DNA from 2 places in the Alteromonas sp. AWM4_230 genome. Region 2 is predicted to be linked to the other one. Evidence: predicted binding sites of a transcription regulator. Region 2 holds the regulator's gene; the other holds the start of a gene.
The links. Region 2 encodes FliA, which starts transcription of late flagellar genes. Its sites were predicted from a motif close to CTAAAGNTNNNNNNNNNNNNGCCGATA; they were not measured.
Positions count from the first base shown of each region.

Region 1: a site for FliA is predicted at 9,421-9,447, ahead of ACXACS_RS11815 (VC2046/SO_2500 family protein). Genes of this name have one in related genera too.

Region 1 covers NZ_JBSWTB010000001.1:2,737,498-2,748,423, forward strand. Annotated here, with positions in the region: gene ACXACS_RS11765 (sensor histidine kinase) at 194-898, shown strand; gene ACXACS_RS11770 (hypothetical protein) at 993-1,751, shown strand; gene ACXACS_RS11775 (LysR family transcriptional regulator) at 1,780-2,673, opposite strand; gene ACXACS_RS11780 (CoA transferase subunit A) at 2,794-3,501, shown strand; gene ACXACS_RS11785 (CoA transferase subunit B) at 3,501-4,154, shown strand; gene ACXACS_RS11790 (DEAD/DEAH box helicase) at 4,442-5,767, shown strand; gene ACXACS_RS11795 (hypothetical protein) at 6,131-6,547, shown strand; gene ACXACS_RS11800 (hypothetical protein) at 6,843-7,238, shown strand; gene ACXACS_RS11805 (EF-hand domain-containing protein) at 7,441-7,683, opposite strand; gene trhO (oxygen-dependent tRNA uridine(34) hydroxylase TrhO) at 7,742-8,737, opposite strand; gene ACXACS_RS11815 (VC2046/SO_2500 family protein) at 8,816-9,388, opposite strand; gene ACXACS_RS11820 (response regulator) at 9,510-10,926, shown strand, end outside.
Region 2 covers NZ_JBSWTB010000001.1:3,823,587-3,834,512, forward strand. Annotated here, with positions in the region: gene ACXACS_RS16515 (protein-glutamate methylesterase/protein-glutamine glutaminase) at 1-511, opposite strand, end outside; gene ACXACS_RS16520 (chemotaxis protein CheA) at 540-2,816, opposite strand; gene ACXACS_RS16525 (protein phosphatase CheZ) at 2,829-3,584, opposite strand; gene cheY (chemotaxis response regulator CheY) at 3,619-4,002, opposite strand; gene ACXACS_RS16535 (RNA polymerase sigma factor FliA) at 4,039-4,770, opposite strand; gene ACXACS_RS16540 (MinD/ParA family protein) at 4,767-5,633, opposite strand; gene flhF (flagellar biosynthesis protein FlhF) at 5,639-7,048, opposite strand; gene flhA (flagellar biosynthesis protein FlhA) at 7,078-9,177, opposite strand; gene flhB (flagellar biosynthesis protein FlhB) at 9,344-10,468, opposite strand; gene fliR (flagellar biosynthetic protein FliR) at 10,475-10,926, opposite strand, start outside.

The DNA of each region.
Region 1 (10,926 bases), 1.1 Mb from region 2:
GGGATCGACTGACACTTTACTCCCTCCGTTATAACCAAAACTACGGTTTTTTACTAGTTGCTATTACAAAATTAGCATTATAAAGTTGAATTTAATTCATTTTTTTACAAATTTACGCGTATTTTGCCCTTCATTTTCTATTCTCTTCTACAGTATGTTTAGGGTCAAAAAGTCGCACGGCGTTTAATAGATAATGAGCAGTAGTAAACAAGTTACATCTTCAATCGATTTTTCATCTGTATTAGCTGCTGCTGTACACGATATGAAGAATTCACTATTTCTTTTAATTCAATCTATTGAAACATTAAGCGATTCACTTTCACCGCAAAACACTGAAGCAAGAGAACAAGTAGCAAGCGTGCATTATGAAGCATCAAGGCTAAACACGAATCTTGTTCAGATACTCTCTTTATATCGAGCAGAATTAGAAAGCCTGCCTATTACTGTTGATGAATGTTTTGTCAAAGATTTAGTTGAGGATGTTGTCGGCTCCAACGCACTCTACGTATCTCAAAAAAATATAGAAATTACTGTCGATGCTGAAGAGGACCTCAGTTGGTATTTAGACAGTGAGTTAATTTATTTGCTCTTAAACGATGTGATTATAAATGCAATGCGCTATGGCACATCGAAGATACTTGTTTCAGCCCGTATTGATGAAGATGAGTTTATGACTTTAAGGGTTGAAGATGATGGGAGTGGATACCCCGAAGCAATGTTGTCTAAAAGCCACGACGCGCTATGTGACTTTGAATTAAGCCAAGGTAGAACAGGCCTTGGACTGTTCTTTGCTAAACTCATTGCAAGCGCGCATTCTCAAGGCGACAGAATAGGAACGATTACCCTTTATAACGGTGGAAGCCTAGGCGGGAGTGTATTTGAAGTAAAAATACCGTAAGATTGTCCGATAACAATAGATAATTCAAAAAGTAACGCTCGTGGTTGATACAAAACAGACGTTATAAGATGTAAAAACAAACGGAAACACACGCATGTACGTGATTATTATTATTTTAATTGTTGTTTTGCTAATCGCAGCTATTTTCATTAATGCAATTCAACAACATCGTCAAAAGCAAGACGCCGAGCGTCGCACCGAGTTAGCCAAACAGCGCACTATTGTTGATGAAACCGAGAACATTATAGCTGCAAGTGTAAATATGCCGGTTTCTTCACGGATCATGGGTATTCTTCACAATCGCATTCTTAATGCACTCAAAACCATGAATGAATTATCAAGCACCGCAGAATTAAAACAACGGATAGCGAGTAGCGAGCAAGCTACAGCAGCGGCGCTCTCAGACAAGTCGACTGGCGTTTCAGAGTTTTCGTTGCCTGATAACGATAAAATGATAATTCAGTACATTCAAGCAGTTAAGAAACTGCGCATTGTGCTTCGCTCTGAACATAGCAAAGGGCAAATTGATTCAAAAGTATTTATGGATGAAGATAAGCAATTGGAACGTTTGCAGGTCAAAGTAAACGTAGAGACGCTTATTAAGCGGGGCCGCGCAGCACTGCAAACCAATATGTTGGGTTCAGCAAGACAATATTTTGAAAAAGCCAAAACAGCGCTGGAAAATCAGAACCCACAGGATGAATACTCTGCATCTAAACTTTCCACACTTAACGAGTGGCTTAACGAAATTCAAAGCAATCTTAAGAGCGTGAACGAAAAAGACCGCGCTAAAAAGCAAGAAGAGGAAAGAGACGAACTGGACGAGCTATTTGCTCCTAAAAAGAAATGGTAGTCCCTACTCTCATCAATTACGTTGCGTGTTATGTCGTTTGTGCATAATGCGCAATGGCCAAGTCCCACAAAGACTGAGCTGGTAACGACAAGCCCTTTCTTGCGTTTTTGATTATTCCTATATTTTTCACTAAAGGTTCATCAGCAATACTTTGTGCTACAAGACCAAGCCCCTCCATTTGATCTTTACAAATAGCAGGCATAATAGATATGCCTAAGCCATTTTGTATAAGCTTCCCAAGGGTAGATAGCTGACCTGTCTCTGCAATAATATTCAACTCGCCGAACTGCTGAAGCTTAGACTGCGTCCAGTGACGTACCGCAGAACCACGGTTCATCATCACCAAAGGGAACTGGAGACAATCCTTCCAATTAAGTGATTTGCCCAAGCTAGACAATAAGCCTTTATTTCCTACCACAACAAATTCATCGGTAAAAAGGCTGTTAAATACAAGGCCGTCTTTGCGTTCTGGCTCGAATGAAAAGCCTATTTCACTGCGCCCGGTAGTTACTTCGTGAATAACCTGTTCCATAACAACGTCTACTATTCTTAGGTTTACGTTAGGAATGCGCTGGTGAAACATTGATAATATGTTGGGTAAGTGTGACTCAGCAAACGAAGGCATAGCACAAACAGTGAGTTGGCCTTTAGCCATAGCAAATAGGTTTTGCATGTCTGAAAAAGTGTTGTCCCAGTCATGAAGTAAACGCAGCGCGTTTGGAAACAATACCTCTCCTTCAGGCGTCAAGCTTACGTTACGTGTATTACGCTGAAACAACTTTCCGCCTAATTGCTCTTCCATTTTTTTTATCGCAGAAGACAAAGCCGGCTGGGTCAAGTGCAGGCTCACTGCAGCTTCGGCAAACGTTGAAGACTTGGCCACTTCAACAAATGCCTTTACTTGACGGTATGAGACATCCATAAATTCAGTCCTCTACAACTTATTAATAAATAATATTTATTAATTAGAAGATTAATTCGATTTTACATATCTTGCAACAATGCTGATACTTATTTTTAACAATAGTGTTGGAGATAAGAAATGGCAGGGTTTAACAAAGTTGTGTCCTCGTACGATGAAGCCATGAAAGGCCTTGAAGACGGGATGACGGTTATTGCTGGAGGCTTCGGCCTTTGTGGAATTCCAGAAGGCCTAATTAGTCAAATTAAGACGTTGGGAGTGTCAGGCCTTACGGTAGTGTCTAACAATTGTGGTGTGGATGGTTTTGGGTTAGGCCTATTGTTAGAAGATAAACAAATATCAAAAATGGTGTCTTCCTATGTCGGTGAAAATGCATTGTTTGAGAAACAATTGCTTAATGGCGAGTTAGAAGTTGAACTTACCCCACAAGGCACGTTAGCTGAAAAAATGCGAGCTGGTGGTGCAGGAATTCCCGCGTTCTACACTGCTACAGGTTATGGCACGCCGGTCGGCGAAGGGAAAGAAGTTAAAGAATTTGATGGACGCCCTTATATTCTTGAGCATGCCATTACTGGCGACTTTGCAATTGTAAAAGCTTGGAAAGCAGATACCTACGGTAATTGTGTTTATCGCCACACTGCACAGAACTTTAACCCTATGGCGGCAACCGCCGGCAAAATCACTGTTGTAGAAGCAGAAGAAATTGTAGAGCCTGGCGAGCTAAACCCTAGCGAGATTCACACCCCAGGAATTTATGTAAACCGCGTTATTAAAGGGTCATTTGAGAAACGTATAGAACGCCGTGTAGTTAGTAAGGAGACCGTATAATGCTTAGTAGAGAACAGATTGCAATGCGCGTAGCCCAAGAATTCAAAGATGGCGATTACGTGAATTTAGGCATAGGTATCCCTACCCTTGCGGCTAATTATGTCCCTGATGATATCAGCGTTATGCTGCAGTCGGAAAACGGCCTTTTAGGTATGGGCCGTTACCCTACTGAAAGTGAAGTCGACGCCGACATGATAAACGCAGGTAAAGAGACGGTGACAGCTATAACCGGCGCTTCGATATTCAACAGTGCTGAAAGCTTTGCCATGATCCGTGGCGGACACGTAGATTTTACGGTTCTTGGTGCTTTTGAAGTTGATGTATCGGGCAATATTGCCTCGTGGATGATACCGGGCAAACTGGTTAAAGGTATGGGCGGCGCCATGGACCTTGTTGCTGGCGCGAAAAACATAATTGTTACCATGACTCATACCGATAAACGCGGTAACCCTAAGTTACTAAGCGAATGTACATTACCGTTAACCGGCGTGAACTGTATCACACGCATAATTACAGACTTAGCAGTTCTGAGCGTCGAGGACGGCGCCTTCGTTCTTCAAGAACGTGCACCAGGGGTGAGCGTGGATGAAATCAAAGAGAAAACAGGTGGAAACCTTGTGGTACCTGAAAACGTACCTGAGATGCAGTTTTAATAAGTTCAACAAGTAAACATGACACGCTTGCATACAACATTATACGTTTACGTTTAATTAGCCCGCGCTTACTAAGTAGCACATACTGTGTTCAAGGTAAGCGCGACTCGTAAGGCAACACGCTAATTCGTTTAGTTTAAGACTATCCAGCCCCACAACAACCGTTGTTTGTTCGTTATCAGTGCCATACACCCGAGTTTATAGCGTGAGGCGCAATAAGCCTTTTAATACACTGTGCATTAAGAGATAATGTGCATGAACGTTATTTTTAAAAAGGCTCACCTTTCTTGCTAGTTACTGATTTACCTGTCCATCATAAAATTATTTCAAAGCTCGAAACGAAAAACATTTCGACGCTAACCGAAATTCAAGAGCGTACTATGCTTCCTGCCATACAGGGTAAGGATATTATCGCGTCTTCAAAAACAGGGTCAGGTAAAACCTTCGCCTTTTTAGTACCTGCTTTAAACCGGCTAATGTCACAAAAAGCGTTAAGCAGACAAGACCCTCGGGCGCTTATTCTTGCGCCAACTCGTGAACTCGCCAAGCAAGTGTTCATTGAAGCCAAGTCAATGTGTACGGGCTTAAACCTTACTTGCTCGCTTATTGTGGGCGGCGAAAACTACAACGACCAAGTTAAAGCGCTTCGCCGTAATCCTCATATCATCGTGGGTACAGCAGGTCGTGTTGCCGATCACCTTTTAGACAAAAGCGTGTATCTGAACGGTCTAGAACTACTAATTTTTGATGAAGCCGACCGCATGTTGGATTTAGGCTTCTCTGCTCAGCTTAAAATGATCAACGACTATGCTGATCACAGAAAACGCCAAACTATGCTGTTTTCTGCCACGCTCGATAATATTGAGCTTAAGCATATGACAACGCAGTTGACCCAAGGTGCTGTTCGCGTTGCTGTAGGAGACTCAACGGCAGAGCATGGCGACATTGAGCAGAAGTGCTTCTTTGCAGACAACGTTGATAACAAAGATCAAATCTTACAGTTTGAGCTGGCCAATCGTACCTACAACCAAGCTATCGTATTTACTGCTACCCGTGAAGATACCGATAGAATTGCAGCATTGCTTAACGAAGAGAATTTAGAAGCTATTGCTCTTCGTGGTGATATGCTACAAAGCCAACGCGCAGCAGTAATGAGTGCATTTGCTCGTGGGCAGCACAGTATTTTGGTTACCACCGACCTCGCCTCCCGTGGTCTGGACCTGTCAAAAGTTGGCTTGGTAGTTAACTTCGACCTACCGAAAAACGCCGATGAGTATATTCACCGTATCGGCCGTACTGGCCGTGCTGGGCAAAAAGGCGAAGCTTTCTCGTTAATTGGCCCACGTGACTGGAACAGTTTTGAAGGGCTTAAGAATCACCTTCAATATGCATTAGAATGCTCACCGCACGACGAATTCTCAGCCTCGTTCAAGGGTTTCAAACCAAAGAAAAAAGTATCGAAAAAAGCCAACGCGCAAAACGGCAAAAAGCGTGTGGCTAAACCAGTTAAAAGAAACGCGAAAAAGCGCGTTGATACCATGTTGGGTGAAGATATCGGAATGGTTCCTGTTAAACGCAAACCAAGAAATACTCAGCAGGACGACGACGAGTAAAACACGTTTAATAGTTAATACTAATCCGCCGCTAATTATCATAGCTAGCGTTAATAGCGGCGGTCATCGCTTCATTTATTTCTAACAAACATCCTCTTACATACAGTCTCTTACATACTTCCTCTAGTATCGCTTGGTGATACATGCTTTGCTTTGCATATATAGCGAGAAATTATCCTCTAGCGTTATTCGTTACTCTAATTACCTTTAAAGCTTCTTTAGCCTTTCTTTTAAACGGATTTTATAAACATGAAAGCATTAAAACTCTTCTCAATATTACTCGTTGCTGTACTCATTGTTTCCGTACTTTTTATGGAAAGATAATTGCGAGTGTATTATTGCCTCAATACATTGAATGGGCGCATGAAACAGACAAGAAAGGCTTGGATAAGTAAGCCACTAAATGAACAAGAGTTGGCGCTAGCAGCTGAAATAGGCATTAAACACCCCGAAAAAGTAAGAGTCGTCTATGTGGATGAAGTGCCATTCCCTTATGAAAGTTTCGCCCTTAAGGTTTTTGGTGAAGCCGTTGGACTTGTTGGAGAAGGCATAATAAATAACGCACAAGTTTTTGGCTATTCAATTTACTCGCGTAAAGACTTTGAACTTAATAGACCAAAACTAACCCATGAGTTGGTACACGTATTACAAATTGAGAGAGCTAACTTAGACGAGGTTGTCACCCAACATTTCTTCGATATGGCTGAGTACGGCTACGACCAAGCACCACTAGAAGTCGAAGCTGCCAAAGCTAATAAAAAATACAGTACTGAATGGTAGCTCTTACTAGCTGGCTTACTTTTCTACCTTCGTCCAATATATACGCTCGCCTCTTAAGGATTAAAGCTCTGTTATAGACAAACACCAGACCTTTAAGGGTTAGGATATAAACTTTCGATTTGTGCCAGAAGCTGCCGTTCAATCATCTGTAATTAAACGGTAGAAGAGTACGCAAGCGTACCTATCAGACATTCGATATGTCTTTCTCGTTAAGGCACAGAATATGGTTTTTCTATGGAGATAGGTGTTAAAATAAAGTCTCAGCAAAAAGTTGTTGAGCGTATAGGGATATCGAATGAAATTATTTTTAACTTTTCTTCTTTTAATAATTAATAGTTTTGCTTACGGTGATAGTTTTTCTTGCCCTTATGGTAAGCAAGGTGCTTGTTTAGATTATAGTGACAAAGTTTGCTCTGCATTCTCTAAGTGTGTTGACCAAAATGCCACGTGTTTCAATCAAAGTGCATGTGGTTATGGGGGCTTCGTTTGTAAGTCTGATTTGGAATCACTCGCTAATGATTATGATAGCCTTGCTAGTAGATGTACGAGGGTAGCAAGTGACTATGATGATTTAGTAAATAAATATAACGACCTTGTAAATGATTACAACAACCAACTTGAAAAACATAACTCATACAAAAATTGTATTGAATACTCTCACAGTCTAGACGATGCCAAGTTGTGCTATTAGAGGCGTCTAGCAAGAACTTAGTATAAGACATATCAACCTAAGTTTTTCAAACTCATACCAGCACAAAATTCAAGCATAAAAAAACGGGTGCTTTACAAAACACCCGTTTTATCGTTTTCTTTTTGCGGTAACTATAAGCTTTTAAGACACACTCAATAGAGCGTACAGAAAACTTAGTGATGGTTTGCGTTACTAAGTAAACTTAGTACTCCCACCACCCTTCTTGCCACCACTCCAAAAACTCTTCAAAGTCGATGTAACCATCGTCGTTACTATCGATAAGCTTAAAGCCTTCCTGTACGTGGCTAGCTTTAGTCTTTGGTGAAATTACGGTTAGAAGCTCGATGAACTCAGGTAAATCGATTTGGCCATTGCCATCACGATCGAAAAAGCTGAAGTCCTTTCTAATTTCTTCAATTTTAGATTCTGAAAGTTGAGTGTCCACTCGCATTCCTTATTTCAACTGCAATAAACACGAGTGTAACGCCCTTCTTTCTGACTGTCTACGCCTGATTTTCTTTTGCTTTAAGTGCGCGTAAACGTTGAGCTTCTGCTTTTTCCTTACGCTTTTGTTCCATGGTCAAACGCGCTTCAGTACCTACGTGTTCCTGCTGACGCTCTTTCGCTAACTGAACCTGCTTTTCGCGCTCTCTAAAGCGAGCAATTTGTTCGTCAGTATGTGTGCCGTAGCAATGAGGGCAGCTTACGCCAGGCTCATATTTATCGCTCTGTTTGTCTTCTGCGGTAATAGGAAGTCGACACGCGTAGCACTGTTCGTAATGACTCTTTTCAAGGTCGTGGTTTACTGCAACGCGATTATCGAATACAAAACAATCGCCTTCCCACATAGACTCTTCTTTTGGTACATCTTCAAGATACTGTAAAATGCCGCCTTCTAAGTGGTAAACCTCTTCAAACCCCTGCTCTTTCAAATAGGCTGTCGATTTTTCACAGCGAATGCCGCCGGTACAGAACATGGCTACTTTCTTGTTTTTTGTCGGGTCGAGTTCTTTTTCTACGTATTCCGGGAATTCACGAAACGTGTCGGTTTTAGGGTCGATGGCGTTCTTGAAAGTACCAATTTCTATTTCATAACCGTTTCGGGTGTCGATTACGGTTACATCTGGGTCGCTTATCAGTGCATTCCAGTCTTTAGGCTTAACGTATGTACCTACGGTTTGGCGAGGGTCGATACCTTCAACGCCCATGGTCACTATTTCTTTTTTAAGTTTCACCTTAGTGCGATAGAACGGCTGTTCGTCGTGAAGTGATTCTTTGTAAGAGATAGGATTGATACGCTCATCGCTATTCAGATAAGCGAGCAATGCGTCGATACCCTCGCGAGTACCTGAAACAGTGCCATTAATGCCTTCGTGGGCAAGAAGAAGTGTACCTTTGATACCATTTGCTTCCATAGCTTCTAGAAGCGGCTGGCGGATTTCTTTAAAGTTTTCAAGCGCAACAAATTTATACATTGCGCATACAATATATTTAGACATATTTTAACCTTTGCTGATTGGAGCGTAAGACCAGTGCAAAAATGCGGCGCGGAATATAACAAAACTGAGCGTTAAAAACTAGGCGATATTTTCAAATGAAGAAAAGTCTGGCGTTGTAGCTTGGTGCTTATCTTTCCCATATTTCTCGTCATCGGCGTCGCCTTGAGAAGATATAACATCGTAAAGTAACGTATTATCTTCTTTTATGGCGTTGTCATACTGCTTTTTCAATCGTTTCTGGGTAGCTAGGCTGCAGTTGTCTACAACGTCATCGGGGATGCGCTTTGCGTCATCGGTTTGAGCTAACGGCGCGGGTTTCATACTAAGAAAAAGGCGTGCACTTTCATAGTCAGTAGCGATTAAATTTGAGTGCACATGCATGTCTGTCCACTCATTTTCGCTGACCGACAATGACGGTCGCCTATAGTGATTTAACGCCGCAAGTTGCGCTTCTATACTATTTTGGGTCTTAGCGTTTGACGTTGCCGCTTCAATTTCAAACGGCTCAGCTACGCTATGTTGCTGCATTGCAAGGTATAACGAGAACAATGCCCCCTGCGATGACGCTCGAGCAAGTACACCACTTCGCTCCCAGTAAATACTGGGGTCTAGTGTTGTTTGTTCATTTGCTGAGGCTAAATCTGGCGACATATGTACACAATGCTGTTGTTGTATACGTATGTTGTCGGCAAGATAATGTTTTTCTTAAGCTTATTTTCTAAAGTTAGATATACTTCTACTAACTGATAGCGGGTTTATTCACGGATTCGAAATGCAATTTGGCAACAAACAAGTACTGATTGTTGAGGACCAACGTCCTTTCCTTCTTCTTTTGAAAGGGCTAATGCATTCAATGGGGGCGTCTGATGTCGTCACTAAATCTTCTGCTGAACAGGCGGTATCGCTGTGTAAAAAGCACAAATTTGATATTGTCATTTGTGACTTACACTTGGGCGCTGATACCAAAAATGGCTATGAACTCATAGAAGAGCTGCGCACGCGAAGGCTTATTAACCCCACCTCAGTATTTATTCTTATCAGTGCTGATAGTGCTCGACCGGTTGTGCTTGGCAGTATTGAACGCCGCCCAGACGATTTTCTAATAAAGCCCTTCTCACAAGTACAGTTAAAGTCTCGCATTGTTCGTGCATGGCAAAAACGACAATTTCTTCAGCAAGCGTTCAACTTAATAGAGCAAGATGAATACAATAGCGCCGTAGATCATATTGAGACTCTTTTAGAAAACCCCCAGCACTACAAAGGACACTGCGAACAACTGCTAGTTGAACTCTATTGGCGCATCTCTCAACCTCAAAAAGCTCTAGATGTATTAAAAGAGTATATCGAAGGTAGACCTGTACTATGGGCACAAATAGCAATAGGTAGAACCTACTTGCTGTTGAACGATTATGAAAAAGCGATATCCATTGCCAAGAAAACGTTAAAACGCAACCGATTCAATGCTGATGCTCATGATATTCTTGCGCAGGCACACCACGCCTTGGAAGCGGGTGAAAAAGCCCTTGATGCGATTAAGGAAGCTATCAAGCTGTCGCCCTTTTCATTACCTCGTCATTTTAAGGCTTGTGAAATTGGTCGGGAAAATGACGATTTAGTACTAGCAGCCAACTCTAGCCAAGCAATTTGGAACCTATCAAAACGCACTGTACATAAAGCAAGTTTACATTGGTGCACAATGATACGTAGTTTACTTGATGTCGCTGAATCTGCTGATGACAAAAGCCAGCGCAATAAGTATCAGCAAGAAGCCTTACTCACATTACAGCGGGGTAAGTTTGATGAGCACCTGTATAAAATCGACAGGGAGTTCGATGTAGAAATTTTTGGCAATATTGTAAATGCAAGGATAAGCGCGATTGATGGGAAGCTGATTGATGCAAAGCGTCATCTCAATACATCGCAAATACAGCTTGATGACAAATACGCAGAAGTACCTACAGCGTTCATTCCAGATAGTATTAACGTTATGTATAAACTGGGAGAGTTCGACGACGCGCTGCAGCTGAATTCTCTACTTTCATCGAGAGGTGAAGAACTCGACCAAAATAGTTCTTACATGCTAAAGACACAAGCGCAAAAAGCACAAAAAAGCCTTGCTAGTTATCAGCAGTTTAACCGTGAAGGCATTCAACACTACCAGCAACAAGACTTTGAACGTGCTAAAGCCT
Region 2 (10,926 bases):
CGCCTTTATGGCCTGAAAGTAAACCCGATGTTTTGAAAAAAGCCTGTTTGGGCGCATTGTCAGGGAGTTTTCTCGTCTCGGCGGTGCGAAGAGATGGGCGCTTAACGCCTAACCCTCTTCGCGCGATCAACCTGACTTTAGTGCAAAGTAACCGCGAAGCATCTTTTCTATCTTGGGCTATATCTTCGAATTTCTTGGGTAAGAAATCGAGCGCGCCTGCTTCTAACGCATCTAGCGTTGCCTGAGCGCCATGATGCGTTAATGATGAAAACATTAAAATTGGCGTAGGACGTTTATCCATAATTGCCTTAACGGCGGAAATACCATCCATAACAGGCATTTCAACGTCCATTGTTATTACATCAGGCTTAAGAGCTTCCGCCTTGTCTAATGCATCACGTCCGTTTCTTGCTTCACCTACAACCTCAAGCTCTCTATCTCCTTCGAGAATTTCTCTTACTCGACGGCGATAGAAAGTCGAGTCGTCCACGACTAGGACTTTAAAGACCATGGATTATCATTCCTGTTAATTCATCGCCTTACTTTATAGGTTTACGCGCGTACCGTTTGAGCAGGCTAGGAACATCTAAAATTAATGCAATACCACCGTCTGAAGTAATTGTTGCGCCAGCCATACCAGGCGTACCTTGCAACAATGCATCGAGTGGTTTAATAACCACTTCTTCCTGGCCTATCAGCGCGTCTACGACAAACCCTACTTGTTGAGTACCAATTTGCACCACAACAACATGCCCCTTTTCTTTATTTATATTTTTGGGGCCTCGGATTAACCATTCACCAAGGAAGAACAACGGAATTGCTTTTGAACGAACTATCATTGTTAGCTGGCCATCTACCGTATTGGTCTTCTTGATGTCCATGTTTATTATTTCGTTCACCGCACCTAATGGTAACGCAAAGGTCTGTTTTCCTACAACAATCATTAACGTAGGTAGAATCGCGAGCGTTAGCGGTACCTTGATATCTAATCGTGTACCTTTTCCTAACTGCGAGTCGATATTGATGGTACCGTTGAGCTGGTTAATCTTGGTTTTAACCACGTCCATGCCCACACCACGACCTGAAATATCGCTGATTTCGGTTTTAGTAGAGAAGCCAGGTGCAAAAATAAGATTAAACGCTTCAACGTCAGACATGCGTGCTGCTGCGTCTGCGTCCAATACGCCGCGGCTAATTGCGATCTCTTTGAGCTTTTCGGCGTCCATACCCTTACCGTCGTCTTCGATAGTAAGAAGAATATGGTCGCCCTCTTGAGATGCTGATAGCTGAACCGTACCCATGCGAGGCTTACCGGCCGCTGCACGATCATCAGGCATTTCTATCCCGTGGTCGACAGAGTTTCGCACCAAATGCACGAGCGGGTCGGCCAATGCTTCAACCAAGTTTTTGTCTAAGTCTGTCTCTTCACCTACAAGATCTAAGGTAATTTCTTTCTTTAAGCTTCTAGCCAGGTCACGTACAACGCGAGGAAAACGGCCAAACACTTTCTTGATAGGCTGCATGCGGGTTTTCATTACCGCACCTTGCAAGTCTCCAGTCACTACATCTAGATTAGCAATGGCCTTTGACATGCTCTCATCGTTGCTGTTGATCCCCAAACTTATCAGCCGGTTTCTAACGAGTACGAGTTCGCCGACCATATTCATAATTTGGTCTAAACGCTTAGTGTCTACACGTACTGTTGTCTCAGCAGGTGGTGGAGCAGGAGCCCCTTTTTTATCATCTTTCTTGGCAGGCGCTTTTGGCGCAGCTGCTTTGCTCGTTTTAGCTGGGCTCGCTGCACTAGGTTCTGGCTTCGCCTTAGGCGCAGCCGGGGCACTCGACGCGGATTGCTTTGCTTTTTGAACAGCTTCGGTAGCCGCTTTGTCTACCGGAGGTTCAGGGGCCGCTGGAGCAGAGCCTTGTTTAGTTGGACCTTGACCAGAGCCGTGAAGCTGATCAAGCAGTGCTTCAAATTCATCGTCGGTAATTTCTTCATCTCCGGCACTACTTGCCGGAGCAGCTGCTGATACTGGTTCTGGAGCACTTTTTTCGTCCCCACCAAACTGACCTTTTCCGTGCAGATCATCTAACAGTGCCTCGAACTCTTCATCAGTAATGTCATCACTGTCAGTGCTCGCCGCTAGTGCTGACGTTTGCGCAGGCTCCGGTTTGGCGGGTTCTGTATTGGTTGATGCAGCTTGTCCTGGAGCACCACCTCCATGAAGCTCATCAAGGAGAGCCTCAAACTCATCTTCGGTAATTTCTTCTATACCACCGCTACTTTCACTGGTACCTGACGCTGCTGGCACTGGTTCATCTATAGCTAGTTCCGGCTCTTCTGCAACGACCTCGGGCTCAGCCGCGACAACTTCTGGCTCGGCCGCAGGCGCATTTGCATTGTCGAAAATGTTTTCATCTGGAGATTCTGGGCGACTGAGTTTGTGTAACAGGTCGACGAGGTGTGCATCTGCCGGCTCTAGCGGCTCTTGCGCTTTTACTCGTTCAAACATTTCAACGACCACATCAGTGGCTTGCAAAATGATATCCATTAACTCAGGCGTTAGCGTTCGTTGGCCATTGCGCATGACGTCAAAAACGTTTTCAGCACCGTGACAAATTTCAACTAACTCAGTAAGAGAAAGGAAACCCGCTCCCCCTTTTACTGTGTGATAGCCGCGAAAAATTGCGTTAAGCAAGTCCGCGTCTTCAGGATTGTTCTCAAGATCAACGAGCTGTTCTTGTAATTGTTCAAGTATCTCCCCAGCTTCTACTAGAAAGTCCTGTAATATTTCCTCGTCAACATCAAACGACATGCACCCGCTCCCCTAAAAACCTAAGCTAGACAGAAGATCATCTACATCATCTTGACCTGAAACGACGTCATCTCGTTTGTCAGCATCAATGATTGGGCCTTCTGCCTCTACACCATCAATCTTATCGGCCTTAACGCTGGAAGGTTTAGATTGTTCTGCACCGTCCCGTTCGCCAAACATAGTAAGCATGTTTACAAGGCTATCTTCGACTTCTTTAACCAAGTCGATAACGCGACGAATAACCTGTCCAGTCAAGTCTTGATAACCTTGTGCCATCAAAACTTCAGTAAGTAACTGTGTAAGTTTAGCCGACTGATTCGAACCGTCTTCCAACAATTCGTCTAAGTCTGCACATAAAACCTTAAACTCACCCAACTCGATTTGGCGGTTCATCAGCTTTTTCCACTCTGGCATAACCTTTTCGATCCGCTCCGATAGCAGTTCAGCGATGGGCATACTCGCCTCAACGGCATCCATAGTAGTATTAGCAGCTTTTTCGGTTTCTTCAATTACGTAGGTAAGGCGGGACTGGGCATCAGGGATATCGTCTGTAGCTAGATTTTTGATGCGGTCGTCTATTTGAAAGTTGTTTAATGCGTCGTGGAGTTGACGCGTTAACTTGCCTACTTCAGCGAATAGCTCAACGTTTTCTTTCATTGAGACGGCTTCAAGTAGTGCGTTAGCTGAAGCCTTGTCACCTTCTTCGAGAAAAGTGACAAGCTGCTTTGCTTCTTCTAACGATATTGGAACGTTTACATTCGTTGACATCCAGTAAACCTCATTTATCTGGTGAGCGTCTGGATCAACCTAAACGTTCGAATATTTTATCTAATTTTTCTTTAAGCGTTGCCGCGGTGAAAGGTTTAACAACGTAACCATTCACACCCGCTTGGGCGGCGGCAACGATCTGTTCCTTCTTCGCTTCAGCGGTCACCATAAGTACTGGCAAATGCTTAAGTTTGTCATCGGCTCTAATCGCGCGGAGCAAATCTATACCCTGCATACCAGGCATGTTCCAATCAGTAACAACAAAGTCGAAATCGCCTTGTTGTAACATAGGTAATGCAGTGCTTCCGTCATCCGCTTCCTGAATGTTGGCAAAACCCAAGTCTTTGAGTAGGTTTTTGATGATACGTCTCATGGTTGAAAAGTCATCGACCACGAGAATTTTCATGCTTTTGTCCAAAATAGCCTCCACTGAGGGGTTAATTGTTTTTAATTTCTATTCTTCGTCAGCTTGCCACGATTTCATTCGTGATTTGAGTTTTAACATGGCTTGACTATGAATTTGACTGACTCTCGACTCACTTACGTCGAGAACCTCGCCTATTTCTCTTAAGTTTAGTTCTTCATCATAGTAAAGTGAAAGAACAATCGCTTCTCGCTCGGGTAATGTCGTTATTGCATGGGCCAGCGCTTTTTGAAATGCGCCCTGCATTAAATCTTCTAACGGTGCATCACTGCCTCGACTTTGCTCGGTAGTGATCACATCTTCCGACACACCTAAATCTTCAATGCCGACCAACTTCCCGGCATTTACTTCATTGAGCATCTGGTGATAATCCTGCAAGCTCACATTAAGCTTGTCAGCAATATCGGAATCTCGTGCGTCGCGCCCAGTTTCACTTTCTACCTGAGATATCGCTTCTGTTATTGCGCGACCATTTCGGTGAACAGAACGTGGCGTCCAATCACCTTTGCGTATTTCGTCCAGCATGGCACCGCGAATGCGGATACCTGCGAAGGTTTCAAAGCTTGCGCCTTTTGACCCATCAAAGTTTCGAGCGGCCTCTAACAAACCAATCATGCCTGATTGGATAAGGTCATCAACAAGTACACTCGCAGGCAGGCGCGCCATCAAATGGTGCGCAATACGCTTAACCAGAGGCGCATGTCTTTCGACTAACTGCGATTTATCTGTTTGCTGTTGATAAGCGGCTGCCTTGCTGTTCAACGTTGACTTCCTACGGCTTTTTCTGCAACTAATTGTTCAATGAAAAATTCTAAGTGACCTCCAGGCTGCGCTGGAATAGGCCAAGTAAGCGCCCTGTTTGCTAGCTTGGTTATCGCTACGGCTGCAGGAGAGCCTGGAAAAGCATCAACAATAGCTGTTTGCTTACGCACAGCTTTGCGAATATTTTCGTCAAATGGCACCGTCGCCACTAATTCTAGTGCAACATCAAGAAAACGCCCTGTCACTTTGCTTAATTTGCTAAATAATTCCTGACCTTCTCGCACATCGCGAACCATATTGGCCACAACTTTAAAGCGAAAAACACCGTGCTCACGGTTAAGGATTTTTATCAGCGCATAGGCATCAGTTAGTGATGTTGGCTCATCGCAAACCACCACCATGATATCTTGGGAGGCTTTAGAAAAGCTTAATACCATATCTGAAATGCCAGCAGCGGTGTCGACTATTAATACGTCTATTTGAGAACGCAGCTCGCTAAACGCTCTTATCAAGCCAGCGTGCTGTGTGGGTGAGAGTTCCGCCATTGACTGCGTACCAGATGTGGCGGGCGCAATCTTAATACCGTGGGGGCCGGTTACTAAAACCTCGTCCAACGTACACTCGCCAGAGAGTACGTGAGATAGGTTTTTCTCAACTCGCAGGCCTAGCATCACATCTACGTTTGCAAGACCAAGGTCCGCGTCAAGAACCATTACACGCTTGCCCTGCTTCGCCATGGCGATAGCAGTGTTAAGCGTAATGTTTGTTTTACCGACGCCACCTTTACCACCGGTGACGGCGATTACTTTGATTAACCGTGATTGCTTCATTTTTCTTAAGCTACTCGCTTGATCGTCAATCATACTGCTTATGCTGTTTTAATTGCGTTGTTACCACTAGTATGATTCAAACCGTACTTTTTATAAAGCTTTGCAGCAGCGGAAACTAAAGATTTCGCTTCTGCAATCTTAATGTCTTCAGGCACTTTTTGACCATCGGTGACATAACTAACCGGTAGTTGGTATTCAACCGCTGCACTAAGTACCTCTCCTAAAGAGTAGCACTCATCTAACTTTGTGAAAATACAGCCACTTAGTTCAATATCGTCATACGCTTGAATGATTCTCTGCAAAGCCGGATATTGCGTATTGGCTTGCGCTACCAAATATTTTTTAACTTTTGGCATTTGGCCATTGTCGAACTGCTTAATTTGCTTAATTAATCGACTATCACGCTGACTAAAACCTGCTGTATCAATCAATACTAGTCGCTTATGACGAAGTTGGAACAATAAATCTGCTAGTTCTTCACTAGTTTGCGCTTTTCGCACAGTACAGCCAATAATTTTTCCGTATGTCGCTAGTTGCTCATAGGCTGCAATTCTATACGTATCAATAGTTATCATAGCTACCGATTCTGCACCGTATTTTTGCGCGTAGCGGGCGGCCAACTTTGCAACCGTGGTTGTTTTACCTGTACCAGTAGGCCCGACTAATGCAACGGCACCTTGTGAGCTTAGTATATCGTTTCCGGTAACATTTATGCGATTAGCCAATAGGTTAAGAAGATATACCCACGCGTCACGTTCGTTGTAATGAGCCGGTGTATAGCTAATCAACTGAGTTGCTAGTGCACTACTCAAACCCATATCGGTTAATCGCGTGACCAAGTATTGATGAACAGGTTTTTGACGCTTGTTCTTCGCTTCCATTAGGTCTGCAACTTGATACTGCAATACGTCGCGAAGTGAAGCTAACTCTTCTTTGATTTGAGCTAGTTCAGCAGACTGGGATACAGGAGTTTCACCCATACTTGACGCTTGATGCTCAGGAAAAGTCTGTTGCTCGATAGCATCTTGTGCTGGTGATTGTGTTTCAAGGTCGTCGATAAACGCTTCTGAAAAATCTAAGTGAGATGCAATTTCGTTGGCGTGCTTAGCGTTCGCTGACATTGGCTGTGCTGGTTGTGCAGAACTTTCTGCAACTGGGTTTCCACCATGCTGCTTTTCCAGCAAGGCTTTTAAGCTATCAGGGCCATCGTCGCCAATAATTTCACTTAAGCTAGGCACAGCCTTTTGGCTAGGCGTTTTAGCAGCGGTCTGTGGTGCCGCCTTAGGCGTGAAAAGCTTGGCTTCAGGCTCTTTGTCGTAGGCTGCTACAAGCTCGATACCGTCTGCGACTTTGCGATTTGACATGATCACTGCATCACTGCCCAACTCAGCTTTAACTTGGCTTAGCGCCTCACGCATATCTTTGCCGAAGAAACGTCTAATTTTCATTGCAACCTCTCCAATCACCCAGTGTCAGATTATTGACCGACCGAACTGACTATTTTTATTTGTTTGTCGTCAGGCACTTCTTGGTATGAAAGAACATGCAGCCCAACAACAGAATACTTTAAGAAGCGAGACAGCACGGGTCGTAGCATGCCTGAGGTAAGGAGTACTGCAGGTTCTCCCTCTAACTCTTGCTGCTGACTGGCTTGCTGCAATGATTTCTGCAGCTTGTCTGCCAGACCTGGCTCTATACCAGCACCGTCTTCGCCACCTGCTTGAAGAGACTGGTGCAACATCTGTTCCAACTCTGGCGCCAAGGTTATGACAGGTATCTCTTTTGCCCCCTGAGTAATTTCCTGAACGATTAAACGTTTGAGTGCTATACGCACCGCAGACACCAATACATCTGGGTCTTGGCTCCGTGTGCCGTACTCGCTAAGCGTTTGCACGATGGTGCGCATATCGCGAATAGGCACGCCTTCAAATAGTAAGGTTTGCAGCACTTTCACAACGGTACTAAGCGGCAGAATATCGGGCACCAAACCTTCGACCAATTTAGGGTGCTGTTTGGCCAGCATATCTAGAAGCTGTTGCGCTTCTTCATGCCCAAGTAATTGATAGGCGTTATTTGAAAGTAACTGACTTAGATGAGTCGCAACAACCGTAGCGGCATCAACAACCGTGTATCCAAGCGTTTGCGCGTGCTCGCGCTTATTAGGCTTAATCCACACCGCATCTAGCCCGAAAGCAGGGTCTTTAGTAGCCCGCCCCTCTAGCTTGCCAAACACTTGCCCTGGGTTAATGGCAAGCTCTTCGTCGTGACTTATAACGGAATCGCCAATTGTGACGCCGAGCATAGCGATGGTATAAGTGTTAGGCTCTAAGTCTAGATTGTCGCGTATATGAACAGGTGGAATAAGGAAACCCAGCTCTTGCGATAGTTTCTTACGTACGCCTTTAATTCGTGTCAACAACTCACCACCTTGAGATTTATCAACAAGCGGAATTAAGCGATAGCCCACTTCTAAGCCAATGGTATCCACCTGCTGAACGTCGTCCCATCCCAGCTCTTTAACTTCAGGTGCAACAGTTTCATCTTTTGAAATGTTCTCTGGCAATTGAGGTTCTTCAGCTTTCTTTTTAGCTTGAACGGTCTGCCAATATGCAAAGCCCGCAATCAAAAATGAAAAACCCAAGAATGCGATATGAGGCATACCCGGAATGATACCCATGACGAAAAGCACGCCTGATGCTATATAAAGCGCTTGATTATTTCCTAGCTGACCACGGATCTCTTTACCCATTTCTTGGGTTTCGTTTTCTCGAGTAACGATAATCGCCGTTGCTACAGAAAGTAGTAATGAAGGTATCTGCGCCACCAAACCATCACCAATGGTCAAAATAGTGTAGATCTCTATGGCACTTCCAAATGAAAGACCGTGCTGAATCATGCCTATGAATAAGCCGCCAACAATATTGATAAGCATGATAAAAAGGCCGGCAACTGCATCGCCTTTTACAAACTTTGATGCACCGTCCATCGACCCGTAAAAGTCAGCCTCTGCGGTTATTTCTTCACGACGCTGACGCGCCTGGTCTTGGTCGATATAGCCTGCATTTAAATCAGCATCGATCGCCATCTGCTTACCAGGCATAGCATCCAAGGTAAAGCGAGCACTTACTTCTGAAATACGTCCCGCACCTGCGGTTACTACCTTGAAGTTGATAATAAGAAGGATAGCGAAGACAACAATACCCACAGCATAGTTACCGCCGATAACAACCGCACCGAAGGCTTCAATCACTTTACCTGCCGCATCTCCCCCTTCGTGGCCGTACAGTAATACAACCCGCGTAGACGCAACGTTAAGCGCCAAACGCAGAACTGTCGCAATTAGGAGTACAAGTGGGAAAATACCAAAATCCACAGGGCGTTGGGTGAGTACCGCTACCAAAATGATGACGAGAGAGAGCGCGATATTAAAGCTAAACAATACGTCGAGTAAAAACGGCGGCATGGGTAGTATTACCATTCCCATGATTGCCAAAAGGACAATAGGCGCGCCTAAACCACTGGTAAAATTTTGCAGCTGATTTTTATCGAATCGCTGAAGATAACCGGATAACTGCATGGCTGGGTGTCTCTCTATCAGAAAATTGACGCTTTATGTAAATCTTCAATAGAGTTTTCAACTAACGTGCCAGCTTTATACGAAGCGGCATTTATGTACACCAATAGAGCTAAAGAGTATGCGGAAGGCATAAACTGGCCACAAAAAAGCCTGGTAAAAGAGTCACTTAGCGACGGTATTCTGGAGGGATAGGCAAATCTCGTTTAAGTGGTTTAGGACGCTTCCCCTTCCCTGCCCTATGTGCTTTAAGCTGATAAACATGTGCTAGCACCTGTGCTACCGCCATAAATAAGGCGTTCGGAATTTCATCGTCGACTTCTGTCGAATAAAAGATGGCACGAGCGAGCATAGGAGAAGGTATTAAGGGTACGTCATTGGCGGTAGCAATTTTTCTGATATGCATAGCCAATTCATCAGCCCCTTTTGCCACCACGACAGGTGCTCTTACACCCTGTTCGTCATACTTAATCGCTACTGAAAAGTGAGTCGGGTTAGTTACTACCACGTCTGCCTGTGGTACTTCCTGCATCATGCGCTTAGTTGCCGCCTGATACTGCAAGCGACGAATACGACCTTTTACCATAGGGTCGCCTTCCGCATTTTTCCGTTCGTCTTTCACCTCTTGCTTGGTCATTTTCATTTCTTTGTTGTGCTTATACATTTGATAAGGCACATCGATGAGCGCGATAGGGATCATGCCGCACACCAGAATAAGAAATGCCCACTTAAGCATGTCGAGCGCGTGAAAGATGTTTCCCGGATATAGCTCCATATCTAAATGCAGTGCTTCATCTTCGAAGAACAACAGCGCTCCTATGGCCATGCTGATGATAACCACAACTTTAGCGATGGATTTTAATAGCTCAACTAAGCCGTTCATGCCGAACATTCGCTTAAAGCCCTGAATTGGACTCATCTTGGAGCCCTTAGGCTTTGCACCTTCCCAGGTAAAATTAAAACCACCAAGTGCAATAGAGCCATAGATGCCGGCTATCATAGCTACCACCATATAAAGCAACACGGCAGGACCTACCGCTGAGAAAGCTTCACCCCATGCGCCAAACATGTGGGTGATATCATAGGTTTCGTCGCGAGAGAGAATAAACATTCGCTGGGTAAGTTTGAAAACAGATTCAGCAATCCAACTGCCCACAAACAAAAACATGAAGGCGCTGACAATAAGCACTAAAGTTGTGGATAGTTCACGGGAACGGGCCAGCTGCCCTTTTTTTCGGGCATCATCGAGTTTTTTCCCCGTGGGGTCTTCTGTTTTTTCGCTTGAATCTGCCATTTTTTCCTAACCACAAATGTTCAATAGTTCACACATAAACTGTTCGGCTCTAAACCATTGGGTTTCAAAGTGCGCAGTAAAGTTATCTAGCGTTATCCATATAATCAGTAATCCCATTACCTGAGCAATGGAAAAACCAATACTAAAAATGTTTAGCTGCGGCGCAGCTTTGGTCATTACACCAAATGCTAAATTCACAATAAGTAGTGACACTATGGGCGCTAGAGACAAGGTTACTGCCGATATAAACATCCAACCTCCCCAATGAGCAATATCGCGAAACTGTTCACCTGTCCACCACGCTTCGCCTATGGGAAACGCCTCGAAACTCATTACTATCATTTGGATCATGGACAAATGCCCATCCAAGGTCCAAAACAATAAGGTCGCTAATATTAGATAAAACTGACCAACTGCAGGTACGTTTATACCGTTTACGGGGTCAACAATAGACGCGA